Regions from separate parts of the Variovorax sp. UC122_21 genome, predicted to be linked through region 2. Evidence: riboswitches for the same ligand, from Rfam matches in the RefSeq annotation. Region 2 holds a riboswitch; the other holds the start of a gene.
What was found. A riboswitch is a leader RNA that binds a small molecule or an ion and turns the genes downstream of it on or off. The one in region 2 is predicted to bind thiamine pyrophosphate.
Positions count from the first base shown of each region.

Region 1: it holds a riboswitch for thiamine pyrophosphate, as region 2 does, so the genes downstream of both, thiC (phosphomethylpyrimidine synthase ThiC) here and ACHMXE_RS29120 (purine-cytosine permease family protein) in region 2, are expected to answer to the same signal.

Region 1 is NZ_CP172004.1:551,378-560,472, reverse strand. Features, by position in the region: gene ACHMXE_RS14860 (Bug family tripartite tricarboxylate transporter substrate binding protein) at 1-167, opposite strand, end outside; gene ACHMXE_RS14855 (Rieske 2Fe-2S domain-containing protein) at 213-1,274, opposite strand; gene ACHMXE_RS14850 (LuxR C-terminal-related transcriptional regulator) at 1,411-2,247, opposite strand; gene ACHMXE_RS14845 (thioredoxin family protein) at 2,331-2,657, opposite strand; gene ACHMXE_RS14840 (HAD family phosphatase) at 2,767-3,456, opposite strand; gene thiC (phosphomethylpyrimidine synthase ThiC) at 3,783-5,636, opposite strand; TPP riboswitch at 5,755-5,859, opposite strand; gene ACHMXE_RS14830 (YchJ family protein) at 5,913-6,359, opposite strand; gene ACHMXE_RS14825 (helix-turn-helix transcriptional regulator) at 6,524-7,276, shown strand; gene iaaH (indoleacetamide hydrolase) at 7,294-8,748, opposite strand; gene ACHMXE_RS14815 (metallophosphoesterase) at 8,928-9,095, opposite strand, start outside.
Region 2 is NZ_CP172004.1:3,539,208-3,548,302, reverse strand. Features, by position in the region: partial or broken gene ACHMXE_RS29130 (FAD-dependent oxidoreductase) at 1-956, opposite strand, end outside; gene thiD (bifunctional hydroxymethylpyrimidine kinase/phosphomethylpyrimidine kinase) at 1,001-1,855, shown strand; gene ACHMXE_RS29120 (purine-cytosine permease family protein) at 1,794-3,134, opposite strand; TPP riboswitch at 3,211-3,313, opposite strand; gene ACHMXE_RS29115 (adenylate/guanylate cyclase domain-containing protein) at 3,418-5,352, shown strand; gene ACHMXE_RS29110 (PDR/VanB family oxidoreductase) at 5,349-6,323, opposite strand; gene ACHMXE_RS29105 (Rieske 2Fe-2S domain-containing protein) at 6,320-7,558, opposite strand; gene ACHMXE_RS29100 (Bug family tripartite tricarboxylate transporter substrate binding protein) at 7,555-8,556, opposite strand; gene ACHMXE_RS29095 (LysR family transcriptional regulator) at 8,642-9,095, shown strand, end outside.

The DNA.
Region 1 (9,095 bases), 3.0 Mb from region 2:
AGCGCCTTCGACAGGCGCTCGCCGACGGTGCGCGCCACGTAGTCGGTGGCGCCGCCGGCCGGATAGGGCACGACGATGCGGATCGGCCGCGACGGGTAGGCCTCCTGGGCGGCGGCGGGAACGGCGAAGGCCAGCGCGGCGCAGGCGATCGAAAGCAGCTTGAGCATGGGTCTTGTCTCCTCGTGGGTTCTCGTGTTGTCTGGCGCCGCGCGTCAGCAGCTCGCGGCGCGCTCGGGCTGCGAGGGCACCTCGTTCCGCCGCTCGTCCTCGAGCGCCTGCGCCACCAGCCGGCGGAACTGCACCAGCGCCGAATCCATGGCCAGCGGCAGCATCGGCAGCAGGGGCGCGTGCTCGATGTTGCGGGCCTGCGCGGTGATCATGTCGCGGTCCTCGTTGAAGGCCACGATCAGGCTGTCGTAGAGCGTGCGCGTGAGCTGCTCGCCGCCGAGCGAGGGCCGGTGCGCCTGCTGGAAGAAGTAGTGGGTGCTGGTCTCGGTCTCGGGCGTCAGGGTCTGGCAGCTGTGCAGCTCGACGGCATGGCGCATGTCGCCCTCGGCGTCCTCCACCGGCCGGCCGCCCGACTGCATCAGCAGCGTGCCCGGCAGCACGAAGTCATAGACGAACCAGCGGTCGAAACGCGCATCGGGCGCGAAGGGCCGCGCGCCGGCCCAGTGCGCGGGCGGCGGCACGTTCGCCACCCGGCGCGTCACGCGCAGGCCGCGCTCGATCTTCTCGATCTCGGGCCGCGCCTGCGCGATCGCGGTCGAGCCGCCGAGCGTCTTCTCGTGCACGTAGCTCAGGTGCGAGAAGTCCAGCAGGTTGTCGCAGATCAGCAGGTAGGGCGTGTCGTAGTGCAGGTAGCCCGGAATGTGGCGCCACTCGGGGTGGTCGCACGAGAAGTTGTCGGGCAGCAGTGCCGTGTCGGCGCGCTCGGCCTCGCCCATCCACACGAACACCCAGCGGTTGCGCACCGCCACCGGATAGCTGCGCACCCGTGCGCGCGGCGGCACCGTCGCCATGCCCGGCACCTCGACGCAGAGGCCGCGCGCATCGAACTTGAGCCCGTGGTAGCCGCAGCGCACGCAGTCGCCTTCGCGCCGGCCCTTGGACAGCGGCGCGTGGCGATGGCAGCAGCGGTCCTCGAGCGCCACCACCTCGCCCTGCGCGGTGCGGTACAGCAGCAGCGGCTCGCCGATGACGGTGCGGTTGAACAGGCCCTCGGCGGGAATCTCGTGGTCCCAGGCGACCACGTACCAGCAGTTGCGGATGAACATGCGCGTTCTCGTCTCCATCGTGTGCGGCGAGATCGTGTGCCCGCCGCTGCCGCGATCGTGGGGCGAACGGCCGGGTGGCGCGTCCCCCGCGAAGGGGACGGCGAAGACAACGAGAGCGGCGATCAGCGAGGGAGGGTCAGGCCGCGAGCCGCACCAGCGCGGCGCGGTCGTGGATGCCGAGCTTGAGGTAGGCGCGCTTGCGCAGCGTGACCACGCTCGAGGGCGCGATGTCGAGGTCGGCCGCGATGCCGTCGGCCGTGAGCCCGCAGGCGATGCGCGCCGCCACGTCGAGCTCGCGCGCGCTCAGCGCGCCCGCCAGCGCCGCGATGCGCGCGCGGGCCAACGCGATGCGGGTGTCCATGTCGGGCCCGACGCCGCCCGCGCCCACCAGGTTGCGGTGCACCTGCCGCAGCAGCGGCGACACCGCGAGCACGCGCTCGATCTCCTGCGGCGCAAAGCGGCCCATGGCCTCGCTGCGGTAGAGGTTGATCGAGAACGCGGTGCGCGGCGCCGGCATGTAGAGCAGCGCCAGTCGCTCCGAGAGATGCTCGCGCTCGTAGATCTGCTGGCGCCAGCCGGCATCGGGGATGTCGGGCGAGCGCATGTGCAGCACCGTCATCGCGGCCGACTCGCGGGTCTGCACGCGCATCTGCCGCGCGATGCGCGTGGCGTCGTCGAAGCGGTAGAAGTGGCGCCGGTACTGCGCGAAGCATTCGCGCGTGACGTTGGGCGTGGCCGCGTGGAACGCGTGCCCTTCGATCTGCGCCGGTGCCTCGTCGCCATGCGACACCAGCGAGATGAACTCCACCGGCAGCAGCGCATTGAGGAAATGCAGCATCGCGCGGGCCGGTGCCGCGTCGCGCGGCGCATCGAGCAGCAGCGAGACCGCGCGCAGGTCGAGCACGGCCGACGACGGCCGGCCGAGGGCGGCATCGGAGACCTGCCAGGTGGATTGCGGCGGCGTCGGCTGCATGCCGGGATTGTGGCGGCCGGCGGCGCGGCGCGAAATGCCTGGCGCTCGGGATTAACCCGCGCGCGATGCCACGGGAAGACGCCTCAGGCCGGCTGCGCGATCTTCGCGAGCGCCTCGCCGATCGAGGCGCTGTCGGTGGGCCGCACCAGCTTGGCGACCTCGCGGCCGTCGCGCATGAACACCAGCGTGGGCCACAGCTTCACGCCGAACGAGCGGCCCAGCGGACGCCCGCTGCCGTCCTCGACCTTGATGTGGCGCAGGCCCGGATGCTGCGCGAAGGCCGCGGCGATGTCCGGCTGCGCGGCCTTGCAGATGCCGCACCAGTTGGTGCCGAACTCGACCACCGCGGGGCCTTGCAGGGCGTCGAGTTCGCTGCGGTCGGGCTGTTCGGTCTTGTACTCGGAGGTCATGCGCGGGGGCTCCTGGTGGGCATTGGAGGGTGGGCCGGCGCCGCGGGCGGCCGGGCGTGATTCGATTCGAACAGAAAGCCGGCAGCCCTGCCGCCGGTGGGTGTTCGCTTCAGCCGATGGGCCGGTGCGCCGCGAGCAGTGCCGGCAGTTCGGCCATGTCGCTGAACACCTGCACCGCGCCGACGCTGCGCAGCGCCGCGGGCCCGCTGTGGCCCGACTCGCCCGTGCTGTAGCCGAACACCGTCGCGCCCGCCGCCACGCCCGCCATCGCGCCCGTGACCGTGTCCTCGACCACCGCGCAGCGCTTCGGATCCACGCCCAGCGCCGCCGCCGCCGCGAGATACACGTCGGGCGCCGGCTTCGAGCGCGGCATCTCGTGCCCGCTGAAGACCCGTCCCGCGAAGCAGTCGAGGATGCCGACCTTCTCGAGCTGCAGCTCGACCTTGAAGCGATCCGCGCCCGAGGCGCAAGCGATGCGTCCGTCGAGCCGCTCGAACAGCGCGCGCACCGCGGCGGGCGCATTCGGAATCGCCGTCAGGTCCCGCTCCAGCGCCTCGTTGCGGCGCTCGCGAAAGCCGTGCAGCCATTCGGGCGTGATGCGAAACCCGGTCTTCGACTCGATCAGGTCGGCTTCGTCCTTGACCGCCTTGCCGGTGAAGATGCGCATCGATTCGTCGGTGGTGAGCGGCCAGCCCAGTTCGCCGAGCATCTCGGCAAGCACGCGGTTGGTGATGGGTTCGGAGTCGACGAGGACACCGTCGCAGTCGAAGAGAACCGCGGCGAAAGGAAAAGAAGACATGGGGAGATGGTACCGGCCGAGCAAAGCGAAGGCCCGGCCACCACCGAATGGCCGAGCGAAGCGATGGCCCGACCCACCCCCCTCTGGCTGCGCCGAGGAGCGCAGCGTTTCGCGGATCAGGGCTCGCAGCTGTTTGAGCGAAGCGAGTTCTGCGAGACCCCGCGAAACGCGAGCACCGCAGGTTGCCCCGTAGCGCAGCGAAGGGGTCGCAGACAGTGGGGTCGCCTTCTTTTGCTTACTTTTCTTGGCGAGACAAGAAAAGTGAGTCGCCCGCCGGGGCGAGTCCCGGCCAACGACCTAAGCAAGAAGCAAAAAGGCAGAACCCCTCAGACCGCCCGAATAGGGATGTACATCTCCCCCCCACCCGCCACGAACTCCTTCGACTTCTCCTCCATCCCCGTCTCCACAGCCAACGCCTCCGCCACCCCCTTCGCCGCAGCGTACTCCCGCACCTCCTGCGTGATCTTCATCGAGCAGAACTTCGGCCCGCACATCGAACAGAAGTGCGCCACCTTGCTCGAATCCTTCGGCAGCGTCTCGTCGTGGAATTCGCGCGCCGTATCCGGATCGAGCCCCAGGTTGAACTGGTCCTGCCAGCGGAACTCGAAGCGCGCCTTGCTCAGCGCATCGTCGCGCGAGCGCGCCCCCGGGTGCCCCTTCGCCACGTCCGCCGCATGCGCCGCGATCTTGTAGGCAATGATCCCCTGCTTCACGTCGTCGCGGTCGGGCAGCCCCAGGTGCTCCTTCGGCGTCACGTAGCACAGCATCGCCGTGCCGGCCCAGCCGATCATCGCCGCGCCGATCGCGCTCGCGATGTGGTCGTAGCCCGGCGCGATGTCGATCGTCAGCGGGCCCAGGGTGTAGAACGGCGCCTCGTGGCAGTGCTTGAGCTGCTCGTCCATGTTCGACTGGATCATGTGCATCGGCACGTGGCCCGGGCCTTCGATCATGGTCTGCACGTCGTGCTTCCAGGCGATCTGCGTGAGCTCGCCGAGGGTGCGCAGCTCGGCGAACTGCGCCTCGTCGTTGGCATCGGCGCCGCTGCCGGGGCGCAGGCCGTCGCCGAGCGAGAAGCTCACGTCGTAGGCCTTCATGATGTCGCAGATGTCCTCGAAGTGCGTGTAGAGGAAGCTCTCCTTGTGGTGCGCGATGCACCACTTCGCCATGATCGAGCCGCCGCGCGAGACGATGCCCGTCATGCGGTCGGCCGTCAGGTGGATGAACGGCAGCCGCAGCCCGGCGTGGATGGTGAAGTAGTCGACGCCCTGCTCGGCCTGCTCGATCAGCGTGTCGCGGTAGATCTCCCAGGTCAGGTCCTCGGCCACGCCGCCCACCTTCTCGAGCGCCTGGTAGATCGGCACGGTGCCGATGGGCACCGGGCTGTTGCGCACGATCCAGTCGCGCGTGGTGTGGATGTTCTTGCCGGTCGACAGGTCCATCACGTTGTCGGCGCCCCAGCGGATCGCCCACACCAGCTTCTCCACCTCTTCCTCGATGCTCGAGGTGACGGCCGAGTTGCCGATGTTGGCGTTGATCTTCACCTTGAAGTTGCGCCCGATCGCCATCGGCTCCACCTCGGGGTGGTTGATGTTGGCGGGAATGATCGCGCGGCCGCGCGCCACCTCGTCGCGCACGAACTCGGGCGTGATGATGCGCGGGATGCTCGCGCCCATGGGGTTGCCGGCCACGCGCTTCGCGCGCTCCTCGTTGGCGAGGTACTCGGCCATCCATTCGCGCTTGCCGTTCTCGCGCAGCGCCACGTACTCCATCTCGGGCGTGACGATGCCGCGGCGCGCGTAGTGCATCTGCGTGACGTTGGCGCCCGACTTCGCGCGGCGCGGCGTGCGCTGCAGCGCCGAGGCGCCGGCACGCAGCTCGGCCAGGCGCTGGGCATCGCGGTCCTCGTTCTTCGCGCCGTCGTCGAGCGCATGGTGCACGCGCCCCTCGTAGCTCTCGGTGTCGCCGCGCTCCACGACCCAGGCACCGCGCACGTCGGGCAGGCCGCGGCGCACGTCGATCTCGACCTTCGGGTCGGTGTAGGGGCCCGAGGTGTCGTAGAGCGACACGGTCTCGCCGTTGGTGAGCTTCACGTCGCGCACCGGCACGAACAGGTCGGGCCGGCTGCCGGGGATGACGCACTTGTGCGACGCGGGGAAGGGCTCGCGCGTGAGCGAGAGCAGGGAGGTGAACTTGTCGGGGCATTCATGCGGGGCACTCCTTGTGGATGGAAAGGGTGCTCCGCAATCGCTCGGTGGGCTGGGGGCGCCATCCCGGATGGGGAGGGACGACGGACCGAAGCCAGGGAGTGCAGCTCTTCTTACGCCGGTATGACCCGGATCAAGTTCGCGGGTCGGCAGCTTTGCCATCTCAGCACGCCACATGCGTGCACCCCGGGAGCGGGGCTGATTGTGCGAGCGCCGGGGCGCGCCGTCAACCGCCCGCGTCAATGCCGAGGCTCAGGCCCGGGCCTGCAGGTCGCCGTCGACGTAATACCAGCGCGACAGGCCCGCGTCGTCGGACTCGCGCACGAAGCGGCTGCGCTCGTGCAGCCGCGAGGCCGTGCCCGAGGCGCCGCGCTGGCGCGCGACGAACTCGACCTCGGCATGGTCGGCATCGCTGATCGAGCGGCCGCGCACGTCGAGCCCGAGCCAGCGCACGTCCGGCTCGAAGTCGAGCGAGGCCGGCCGCGTGCTCGCGTGCCAGGTGCCGAGCAGGTACTCGGCACGCTCGCGCACGAAGGCCGTATAGCGCGAACGCATCAGCGATTCGGCATCGGGCGCGGGGGTGTGCTCGAAGTCGTCGAGGTAGCGGCCGCAGCACATCGCGTAGGCGATGGGCTTGTCGCGGCGGTCGGTGCGGCCGCAGGGGCAGGGTGCGGTGGAGGGATCGGGAACGCTGGGCATGGAGGCCCCTATTGGAACACCGTGCGGGCCGGGCCCCCCAGAGGGCAAGCCCTGGGGCCGCGGGCATCCACCCTTGGCGTGCCGCTTGCTACCCGCTAACGTGGCGCCCCGGAGACCGGGGTGGACCACGAGAAGACAACGCACACCATCGAGGAACAACGGCCATGTACCTGAGCGCTTCCGAACAGCAGGCCCTGCGCGGCGTGTTCACGCTGCTCGCGCGCGACGAGTGCGGCGAGCGCGAGATCCGCGAGCGCCTCGGCCATGCGCTGCTCGGCCTGCTGCGGGCCGACCAGTTCGCGTCCTTCGTCTGGGACGCCGAGCGCGGCGGCTTCGGCTCGCGCGTGGCGATCAACATGGCGCCGGCCAACCTCGACACCTATGCGCAGTGGCACCAGCACCACGACCCGATCACCTTCGTGCTGCAGTCGCGCCGCCGCGCCACGCGCGTGACCGAGGTGATGCCGCAGCGCGAACTGATGCGCACGCCCTTCTTCAACGACTTCCTCGCGCGCGACGGCCTGCACTGGGGTCTGAACCTTCACACCTTCGACGGCGAGCGCGCGCTCGGTGACCTGCGCATCTGGCGCCGCAAGGAGCGCGGCGATTTCGGCGCGCGCGAGACGCTGATGCTCGACCTGATCGAGCCCGCGTTCGCGGGCGCGCTGCTGCGGGCCCGGCAGCGCGCGCAGGCGCCTTGCGTCGCGGCGCAGGACAGCGCCGCCTCGCCCTGGGCCAGCCTCAGCGCGCGCGAGCAGCAGGTGGCGCGCGCGGTGCGCGAAGGCCTCACCGACAAGGACATCGCGCGCCGCATGGCGGTGGGCGTGCCCACGGTGCGCACCTACCTGCGGCGCATCTTCGACAAGCTCGGCATCGAGCGCCGCTCGGCGCTCGCGGGCGTGCTGCCGCGCGACTGAAGAAGCCGCGCGCCGCCCTACTTCGCCGCCGGCAGCCGTCCCAGCAAGGGCTCGATCGCCAGGCCCAGCGCCAGCAGGCGGCGGTCGCTGCCCGCGGGCCCGTCGAGCTCGAGCCCGATCGGCAGGCCGCTGGTCGCGCCCAGCGCCGAGGGCAGCTGCAGGCCCGGGATGCCGGCGTTGCTGCCGGGGTCGGTGTTCTGGATCAGCGCGCCGAAGTTCTCCGGGCTGCTGGCCTCGGGCGCGGCCAGCAGCGCCACCTGCGGCACGGTCGGGAACACCAGCGCGTCGAGCCGGTGCTTCGTGAAAGTGTCGCGATAGAGCTTCTGCAGCGCCGGGCGCGCCACGCGCATCGCGTTGTCGTAGGCCGGCCTGGCGTCGACCGTGCCGTTCGCGGCTGGCAGCTTGCGCGGCAGCACCAGGCCGTCGAAGGTGCCCTTGACGTCGGGGCTGGCGATGCCGGCGGCGAGCTGCTTCAGGTCGATGCCCGTGTCGTACTTCGCGAGGTAGGCCGCCATGTCGTCGTTCGCCTCGTAGAGCGCGACCGGGAAACCCACCGCGCCGTTGAGCTCGCCGAGCTTCGGCATCTCGAGCTCGACCAGCGTGACGCCGGCCGCGCGCAGCTTGGCGAGCGCGGCATCGGTGGCGGCGCGGGTGTCGGCATCGAGGTTGGCGAAGAAGGCCGGCACCACGCCGAGCCGCACGCGCTTGAGGTTGGCCGGACGCACCGCCGCGCCGCCCGCGATCGCGCGGTCGAGCAGCACCAGGTCGGCCACCGACAGCGCCATCGGGCCGGCGGTGTCGCGCGTGTGCGAGATCGGCGCGATGCCCTGCTGCGGATAGCGCCCCATCGAGGGCCGCAGCGAGGCGCAGCCGTTGAAGGCGCAGGGAATGCGCACCGAGCCGCCGGTGTCGGTGCCCAGCGCGGCCGGCACCATGCGCGCGCCGAGCGCCGCGCCGTTGCCCGACGAGGAACCGCCCGCGATGCGGCGCGGGTCGTAGGCATTGCGCACGCCGACCTCGGGGCCCGAGGGGAAGGCCGGGTTGTAGCCGGTGACGCCGAAGGCCAGCTCGTGCATGTGGGTCTTGCCCAGCACGATGGCGCCGGCCGCGCGCAGCTTCGCGACCACCGGCGCGTCGGCCGCCGGCACGAAGCCCTTGAGCGCGGGCGTGCCGGCGCTCAAGGGCAGGCCGCGCACCTGGATGTTGTCCTTGATCGCCACCGGCAGGCCATCGAGCGGCTTGCAGGCCGCGCCGGGCTTGCGCGCGGCATCGGCGGCGCGCGCGGCCGCGAGCGCGCCCTGCTCGTCGAGCGTGATGAAGGCGTTGAGATTGGCCTTCGCCCGGGCCTGCGCGACATAGGCCGTGACCAGCTGCTCGCTGGTCAGCCGGCCGGCGCAGAGCTCGCGCACCGCGTCGCTGGCGGTCAGGGTGGCGATGTCGGGCGCGGCCGGCTGTTGGGCCTGGGCGCCCATGGCGAGCACGGCCAGCGCGGACGCGGCAAGACGCGCCGGGCGGCGCAAGGGGGCGAAGGAAGAACGGGTCATGGCGACGGCCTCGATGAACGAACGGAAGGCCGCCATCGTGCGCCGCCGCGCGGCGGCTGTCTGTCGTCGAAACCGATGACAAGGCGCGAATGCGCGACGAGAAAGCGCTACTCGAACATCACCCACTCGGGCCGCATGTTGAAGCGCACCGGCAGGATGCTCACGCCCAGGCCGCTGGTCACGTACATGCGCCGGCCGCGGTTCTCGATCCAGCCATAGGCCCAGGTGCGCGGCGCCGCGCCGGGCACGATGGGCGCGCCGTAGCCCGGCACCCA
Region 2 (9,095 bases):
GCGGCCGCGGCTGGCGCAGCGCGGGCAGGTTGTCGGGCAGGGTGGGGCGGCACTGCGTCGCGATCTCGACGATGCGCGCCTCGGCGAAGCCGCTGTGCACCGCGTAGGCGGCACTCAGCAGCTCGAGCGTGGAGCGCACGCTCGCGGGCGACATGTCGTCCGATTCGATCTCGGTCGCGCCGATCACGAACAGGCCCTCGGGCTTGGGCGCGATGTAGAGCGGATAACGCGGATGCACGAGCCGCGTGGGCCGCGCCAGCGTCACGTCGGGCGCATGCACGCGGATCACCTCGCCACGCACGCCGCGCAGCGCGTTCCACTGCGGCCGGGCACCGAGGCCGCGGCAGTCGATCAGCCAATCGGGCTGGCCCGGCGAATCGGGAGCGAAGTCCTCGGGCGCGCGCGGCGACTGCCAGTGCAGCGTGACCTTGTCGTCGGCCTGCAAGGTCGCGAGCAACGCGGCCAGCAGCGCGCGGTTGTCGAGCTGGCCTTCGCCGGGCAGGAACAGGCCGCTGGCGAAGCGCCGGCCCAGCGAGGGTTCGAGCACCTCGATGCCCGCGCCATCGAGCGTGCGCATCGGCGCCAACTCGGGCACCTGCGTGCCGGTGTGGGCCAGCACGCGCGCGAGCCGCGCGGCCTCGTTCGCATCCTGCCGGTGCCACAGCACCAGCGTGCCTTCGCGCTGGAAGAACACCGGCCGCGCCAGCGGTGCGAGCAGCTCGGGCCAGCGCGACAGCGCGTGGTGGCCCATGCGCACCCAGTGGCACCGGTGCCACCGCCGACTCGGCGAGCGGCGCGAGCATGGCCGCGGCCACGCGCGCGGCCGCGCCTTCGGCCTCGGCGCTGCCGGCTTCGTAAAGGTCGACGCGGCAGCCGGCCCGCGCGAGCGTCACGGCCATCAGCCGGCCCATGAGGCCCGCGCCGAGGATCGCCGCCGATCGGAAGGGCAGGTTCATCGCGATGCTCCTCGGGCCTTCGAATCGCGTCGATAATTTTCGGCATGACCCAAGGACCCACCCAGCGCTATGCGCGCGTGCTCTCGATCGCCGGCTCCGACAGCGGCGGCGGCGCCGGCATCCAGGCCGATCTCAAGACCTTCGCGGCCCTCGGCTGCTACGGCATGACGGCCATCACCGCGCTCACCGCGCAGAACACGCTCGGCGTCACGGGCATCCACGGCGTGCCGCCGGCCTTCCTCAAGGCGCAGATCCAGGCCGTGGTCGAGGACATCGGCGTCGACGCGGTCAAGCTCGGCATGCTGCATGCGCCCGAGGTGGTCGAGGTCGTGGCCTGGGCCATCGACCACTACCGTCTGCCGAACGTGGTGCTCGACCCCGTGATGGTCGCCACCAGCGGCGATCGCCTGATCGCGGCCGAGACGGTGCAGGTGCTGGTGCGCGAGCTGTTCCCGCGCGCCGCGGTGGTCACACCCAACCTCGACGAGGCGGCCCTGCTGATCGGCCATGCGATCGACGGCATCGGCTCGCTCGACGGCGCGGCCGACGAGCTGCTGGCGCTCGGCGCGCGCGCCGTGCTGCTCAAGGGCGGCCACCTGCCGGGCAGCGAGGTGGTCGACGTGCTGTTGCAATCCAGTGGCGAACGCACGCGCCTGGCCTCGCGCCGCATCGAGAGCCGCAACCTGCACGGCACCGGCTGCACGCTGTCGTCGGCCATCGCCGCGCACCTGGCACTGGGCGCTGCGCTGCCCGAGGCGGTGGAGCGCGCGCGCGCCTACATCCTCGGCGCGATGGCGGCCGCTGTCGACGTGCAGGTCGGTGCCGGTCATGGCCCGCTCAACCACGGCTTTGCGCCAGTGCCGACGCAGCGCCTGCCGCTGCAGGCTTCGGCCGGCTGAGCCAGGCCAGCACGAAGGTCAGCGCCAGCGTCGGCAGCGCCGAGCCGAACTGCGGCGCCCATTTCGCGAGCGCGTGGTAGGCCGCGATGCCCGCGATCCAGATCAGCGCCGCCGCCAGGTCGACCTTGGGACGCGCGCCGGCCGGCGCCACCGCGCGGCCGCCGCCCAGCCGCCCGAGGATCACGCCGTAGAGCGGCACGAACACCGAGCTCAGCAGCAGCAGGAAGGGCTCGAGCGTGTGCATCGGCAGCACCAGCGCGAGCGCGATGCACAGCACGGCCAGCAGCAGGCCCCAGCGCTTCACGCTCCAGCGCGGCAGCAGGCTGTGGGTGGAGACCGAGCCCGAGTAGACGTCGCCATAGGCGTTGTCGAGCTCGTCGATCAGGATCAGGCCCAGCGCCACCAGCCCGCCCTGCGCCAGCAGCAGCGCCGTGACCAAGCTGGTGCCGGGCTCGGCCACGCTGACCACCATCACGCCCAGCGCATAGCACCAGATGTTGGCCAGCGCATAGCCGATCCAGGTGCCGCTGAAGGCGCTGCCGAGCCCGCCCGCGCTGCGCTTGCCGTGGCGCGCATAGTCGGCCACCAGCGGCAGCCACGACACCGGCATCGCGATCACGAGGTCGAGGGCGCCGAACATGCCCATGCTGCCGTCGCCCGGGCGCGACCAGAAGGGATCGAAGCCCTTGGCATGCAACTGCGTTGCGAATTGCCAGCTGAGCCACAGCAGCGACAGCACCACCAGCGGCAGCCCGAAGCGGCTCACGAAGCGCCGCACCAGCTTCACCATCGAGCCCGCGAGCAGCGCCAGCAGCACCGCGCCCCACAGCAGCGTGGTCGCCACGCCGCCCCAGGCACTGCCCAGCCATGGCCCGGCCACCGACTGGCCGATGGCCTGCGTGCCCTCGCGCATGATCACCAGCTCGAAGGTGGTCCAGCCCACCAGCTGCACGATGTTGAGCAACACCGGCAGCCGCGCGAAGGCGCTGCCGTAGGTGGCATGCATCAGGCCCGCGCTGGCCAGGCCGCTCTCGCAGCCCAGGCGCGCGGTCCAGGCCAGCAGCGCGGCGCCGAGGCACGAGCCCAGCGCGATCGCGATCGCCGCGTCGCGCGTGCCCACGGCCGGCACCAGGTAGGCGCCGATCTGCATCACCAGCAGGCCCACGCCCAGGCTGAACCAGAGCGAGGCATGGTCGTGCCAGCCGAAGACGCGCTGCGACGCCGGCAGCGGCGTCAGCGCCTCGTTGGCGAGAGGGTTCGATGTGTCGTCGTGTGCCATCCGTTTTGCTCCGGGCAAAAGGTTTGGCAGGTGGGCGAGGCTCCAGCGGCACGGCCGGCACGCGAGAGAACGTGACAGGCCGCCGGACCAGCTTCCCTGCGCGAGGATTACCTCAATCAGGTTCAAAGGGACTTTCTCAGCCGGGTCGGCAAGCCGACCCAACACCCCCTAGCGAGCCGCCATTTTAGGCCTGTCGCGGCGTACCGGGGGCATTCCGCGAAGTCCGGGACAATCCGCGCCACAACGAACGCGGGCGCGCACGAGCGCGCAGGAAGGGAATCACATGGCAGACGCTGCTCCATCCGCGGCCCCCACGGAAGCCGGCCGGCCACCCCCGGCCGCCAGCCGCATGCGGCGCTTCCGGGTCGATGTCGGCACCATCATCTGCGCCGTCGCGCTGGTGCAGTCGCTGCTGCTGGTGGCGCTGGGCTACTGGGGGGCGCAGCGGCTGGTGTCGCGCATCGGGGAGTCGGCGCACAAGGTCCACCACGACCGCATCGAGGACAACGTGCTGGCCTTCCTGGCCAAGACCCAGGCGGTGGTGCACGCCGTCGGCGAGTCGCCGAGCCTGCATCCGCTGGGCGAGGACGGCGAGCGCAGCGCCGAGCTGCTGTGGACCCTGCTCGAGGAAGCGACCGAGCTCGACAGCCTCGGCGTGGCCAGCGACGACGGCCACCTGCTGATGGCCGAGCGCTACCCGGTGTCGGCGATCCGCCAGGTGGTGCGCGATCCGGCCTTCAGCACCGAGACCTGGGAATACAAACGTCCGTTCGACGTCGAGGGCGGCGATCCGCGCCAGCGCTTCGCGACCACGCGCATCGAGTCCTTCCGCAGCGACCACGACGCCACCGAGCGCGCCTGGTTCCGCGAGGCGCTGGCGCGGAAGGCGCCGGTGTGGACGCCGCCGTTCCGTTTCGACGACGGCGAGGAACTCGGCGTGAGCTACGCCCAGCCGGCCGAGCGGCTCGACGACGAGGGGCACACGCCGCAGTCGCTGGTGGTGGTCGGCCACCTGTCGCTGGGCCACCTGTCGACGCTGGTGCGCCAGTTCGGCAGCCGCGGCCCCGGCGAGAGCGTGCTGTTGAGCGACGACCACCACGTGCTCGCGCGCAGCGACCATCCCGATCCCGTGCGCGAACTGCGCCTGCCCGAGGGCGGCGTGCTCGGCGCGGTGCATGCGTACATGCTGGCGCACGGCATCTCGGAGAACGTGGAGGACGAGAATTTCGTCGTCACCCACGCGGGCGAGCGCTACCGGGTCGAGTCCTCGCGCATCGGCCCCACGGGCTGGGAACTGATCAGCTGGGAGCCCGAATCGGTGCTGCTCGCCGGCGTGGAGCGCCTGGTGCGCTGGGGCCTGCTGCTGACCCTGGCCTTCCTGGTGTTCGCGCTCTTCGTCTCGCTGCGGCTGTCGAAGCTGGTGACCGCGCCGATCGAGAAGCTGTCGCACACCGCGCGCCGCATCGGCCGGCTCGAGCTCGACGATCTGCCGCAGCAGCAAAGCCGCGTGCTCGAGATCCAGCACCTGAACCAGGCGCTCGACGACTCCGCGCGCAGCCTGCGGGCCTTCAGCAAGTTCGTGCCGGTGCACCTGATCCGCCAGCTCGTCGCCGAGGGCCATGCGCTGGCACCCGGCGGTTCGCCGCGCCGCATCACCGCCATGTTCACCGACGTCGAGGGCTTCACCAGCATCGCCGAATCGCTGCCGGCCGACCTGCTGGTGCGCCAGCTCACCGAGTACTTCAACCTCGCGCAGCGCGTGTTCGCGCGCCATGGCGGCGTGGTCGACAAGTACATGGGCGACGGCATCATGGTGCTGTGGGGCGCGCCGCTCGAGCTGCCCGATGCCGAGTACCGCGCCTGCCTGGCCGCGCTCGAGCTGCATGCCGAGATGGCCGAGCTCAACCGCCGCTGGCAGGCCGAGGGGCTGCAGCCCTTCCACACGCGCATCGGCATGCACACCGGCGTGGTGATCGCCGGCGTGCTCGGGTCCAGCGACCGGCTCTCCTACACCGCGCTCGGCGACGTGATCAACGCCGCGAGCCGTATCGAGGGCAGCAACAAGGACCTGGGCACGCGCACGCTGATGTCCGACACCACGCACGAGGGGCTCGCGGGGCGGCTGCCCACGCGCCGCATCGAGGAGCAGGTGACGCTGCGCGGCCGGCAGACGCGCATGGTGCTGCACGAACTGCTCGAGGAGAAAGAAGCGCCCTAGAGATCGAGCACCAGCCGCGGCGAACGCGCGCGCGAGCAGCAGGGCAGGAACTGGTCGTTGGCGGCCTGCTCGGCGGGCGTGAGGAAGAGGTCGTGGTGCGCGATCTCGCCCTCGAGCACGCGCGTGAGGCAGGTGCCGCAGACGCCCTGGGCGCAGGACACCGGGATCTCGATGCCCTCGGCCGCGAGCGCGTCCACCACGCTGAGCGCGGCCGGCACGCGCACCACGCGGCCGCTGCTGCGCAGCTGCACCTCGAAGCTTCCGGCCTGCTCGACGGGCGGCGGCGCGCCCGTGAAGCATTCGAAATGCACGCGCTCCTCGGGCCAGCCGAGCGCGCAGGCGGTGGCGCGCACCGCTTCGATGAAGCCGTTCGGCCCGCAGACGTAGAGATGGCGCCCTGGCACCGGCGCGCCGATGGTGGCGGCCAGGTCGATGCGTTGCGCGGGCGGGCCATCGTCGTCGTGGAAGAAGACCCGGTCGGCGAAGGTCTCCGCCCGCAGCCGCGCACGATACGCCGCACGTGGCGCGCTGCGGCTGCAGCAGTGCAGCGCGAAGTCGCGGCCCAGCGCTGCGAGCCGGTGCGCCATCGCGAGCAGCGGCGTGATGCCGATGCCGCCGGCCAGCAGCAGGCTGTGGCCAGCCGCTTCGTCGAGCGCGAACAGATTGCGCGGTGCGCCGACCTGCAGCAGCGTGCCCTCGGTCACCGCCTCGTGCAGCGCGCGTGAGCCGCCGCGCGATGCCGCCTCGCGCAGCACGCCGATCTCGTAGTGGCCGGGCGCCTGCGCGGGCGGGTTGCACAGCGAGTAGGGCCGCACCAGGCCACCGGGCAGCAGCACTTCGATGTGCGCGCCGGCCTCGAAGGGCGGCAGCGCGCCGCCGTCGGCGGCCTCGAGCCGGAAGCCCGCGATGCCTTCGGCCTCGATCGTCTTGCGCGCGACGCGCACCGCGATGCGTTCGACGGCCGCGCTCATTCGCCCTGCAGGAAGTTGCCGGCCTCGAAGCGCACCGGCGGCGCGTCGGCGTCGAAGCTCACGCCGGCCGGGTCGCGGCCTTCGCGCAGCGCGTCGAGCTGGCGCTGCAGCAGCCGGCGCAGCATCACGATGCCGCGGTCGGAACTCGCCAAGTGCTCCTCCGAATGCGCGGTGATCGCGCCCTGGCTCACCTGGGCCTCGTAGTCGCCGGGAAAGCGGCGGTGCTCCTCCTCGCTGAGTTCTTCCCACAGCTTGCCGTTGAGGCGCGAGCGCACCCGCGCGAGATCGCCGGGCTCCTTCACCCGGCCCACGGTGTAGATGCGGAAGCTGTGGTCGTCGATCGGCAGCACCCAGCCGATCGACTCGACCCGGCCATAGGCCGCCACGCGCGGGTTCGGCACCACGCGCAGGGTCGGCAGCACCGGCCCGGCCACGCGGCGGAACACGCGGCCGTCCTCGAGGCGGCGGATCGAGGTGATCATCACGCCGGTCTCGGTGCTCTCGAAGTTCACCTCGGGCATCTGGCCCATCAGCGCCACGAACTGGGTGCCGCTGAAGCTGCCGTGCAGCACCGGCACGTGGAAGGGGTCGGCCACGTTCTCGTAGTGCTGCAGCCAGTTGCAGGGAACGATCCGCGGCCCGCCGCCGCCGATGCTGTTGTCGTCGGCCTCGAGCGTCTCGCCCTCGTCGAGCACCTCCAGGCAGTCGTAGCGCGGCAGCACCGGCTTCTTCTCGGCCGGGCCGAGGTAGGCCCAGACCAGGCCGTAGCGCTCCTCGACCGGGTACCAGGGCTGGCGCACGCGGCCGCGGGTGCGCGCGCCGCCGTCGGGCTCGCAGGGCTGGTCGACGCAGTGGCCCTGCACGTCGAACATCCAGCCGTGGTAGCAGCAGCGGATGCCGCCTTCCTCCACGCGGCCGTAGTAGAGCGAGGCGCCGCGGTGGGCGCAGCGCCAGTGCACCAGGCCGGGCCGGCCGCTCTTGTCGCGGAACAGGATCAGGTCCTCGCCGAGCACGCGCACCTGGCGCGGCGTGTCGGTGGCATCGGCGGCCAGCCCGATCGGATGCCAGTAGCGCCGCAGCAGCTCGCCGATTGGCGTGCCGGCGCCGACCTCGGTCAGCTCGGCCTTGTGGCTCGGCGGCTTGCGGCCGTAGGCGGTGCCGGTGTCGAACGCGACCGGCTGCCATTCGGCAGCGGCTGGAGAAGAGGAAGAGGAGGAGGGAAGGACGGTGCTCATTCGGGGGTGACTCCTGCGGCCTTGATCAGGTCCGCGACACGGGGGAAATCGGCTTTCTGGCCGGCGCGGAACTCGGCCGGCGTGCTGCCCAGCGGCTCGAAGCCGAAGCCGGCCAGCCGCTCCTGCACGTCGGGCTGGCGCGTGACCGCCTGCAGCGCGGCGACCCATTCGTCGATCATGGGCTGCGGCGTTTTCGCGGGCGCGTAGACGCCGATCCAGCTGTCGAGGTCGAAGCCCGCGAAGCCCTGCTCGGCGAAGGTCGGCACCTCGGGCATCGAGCGCACGCGGCGCCGGCCCGTGATGCCCAGCACCTTGATGCGGCCGGCCTGCGCCAGCCCGCGCGCGGTGGCCGGGTTGGCCCAGGCCACGCCCAGCGCCTCGCCGAACAGGTCGTTGTGCGCGGCCGCCTCGGCCTTGTAGGGCACGTGGATCAGGTCGATGCCGGCCTGGCGCGCGAGCAGCTCGCCGAACAGGTGAGCGTTCGAGCCGTTGCCCCAGGTGCCGTAGCTGATGCCGCGGTGCGCCTTGGCGTAGGCGACGAACTCGCGCACGTTCGAGAACGGCGCCGAGGCGCGCGCGATCAGCATCGGCCCGCCGGTCGCGAGCTGCGACAGCGGCTCGAAGTCCCTCACCGGGTCGTAGGGCAGGCGCGGCTGCAGCACCACGTTGTTGATGTGCGTGAGCGGCAGCGTCAGCAGCACCGTGTAGCCGTCGGGTGCCGCCTTGGCGACCGCGTCGGCCGCGATGGTGCCGCTCGCGCCGGGCCGGGGTTCGACGATCACCGGCTGGTTCCAGCGCGCCTTGAGCTTGTCGGCGTAGATGCGCGCGATCGAGTCCATCGGCCCGCCGCCCGAGCCGAAGGGGATGATGCGCACCACGCGGGTGGGAAAGCTGGGTGGGCTCGCCTGCGCGAAGGCCGGGCCGGCGGCGCCGGCCATGACGGCGCCGAGAAGGCCGAGCGCGCGTCGGCGCGTCGGCTGGGGTCGCAACGGATTCATCGTGTCTCCAGGTCGTGCTGTACTTGTGGGCCCGACGATAAGTACCGCCCGTGCCCCGGGCAATTCGAAGCTTTGGATATGAGATATGGCCCGACGTGATATCCGCAGCCTCGATGTCGGCATGCTGCGGACCTTCGATGCGCTGATGCGCGAGCGCAGCGTGTCGCGCGCGGCAACGCGCCTGTTCCTGAGCCAGCCCGCGGTGAGCGCCTCGCTCAACCGGCTGCGCGAGACCTTCGACGACCCGCTGTTCACGCGCACCGCGCACGGCGTGCAGCCGACCGCGCGCGCCACCGCGCTCGCGGGCCAGGTCGAGCGCGTGCTGGCCGACCTGTCGGCCATGCTCGAGCCCGACGACCGCTTCCAGCCCGAGCATTCGCAGCGCATCTTCCGCATCTCGGGCGGCGACTACGCGAGCCACCTGCTGCTGCCGCGGCTGGCCAACGAGCTCGTGGCCTGCGGCTCGCGCGTGCGGCTGTACTGGGAGACCAGTTCCTTCCTCACGCTGACCGAGCGGCTGCGCAAGGGCGACTTCGACG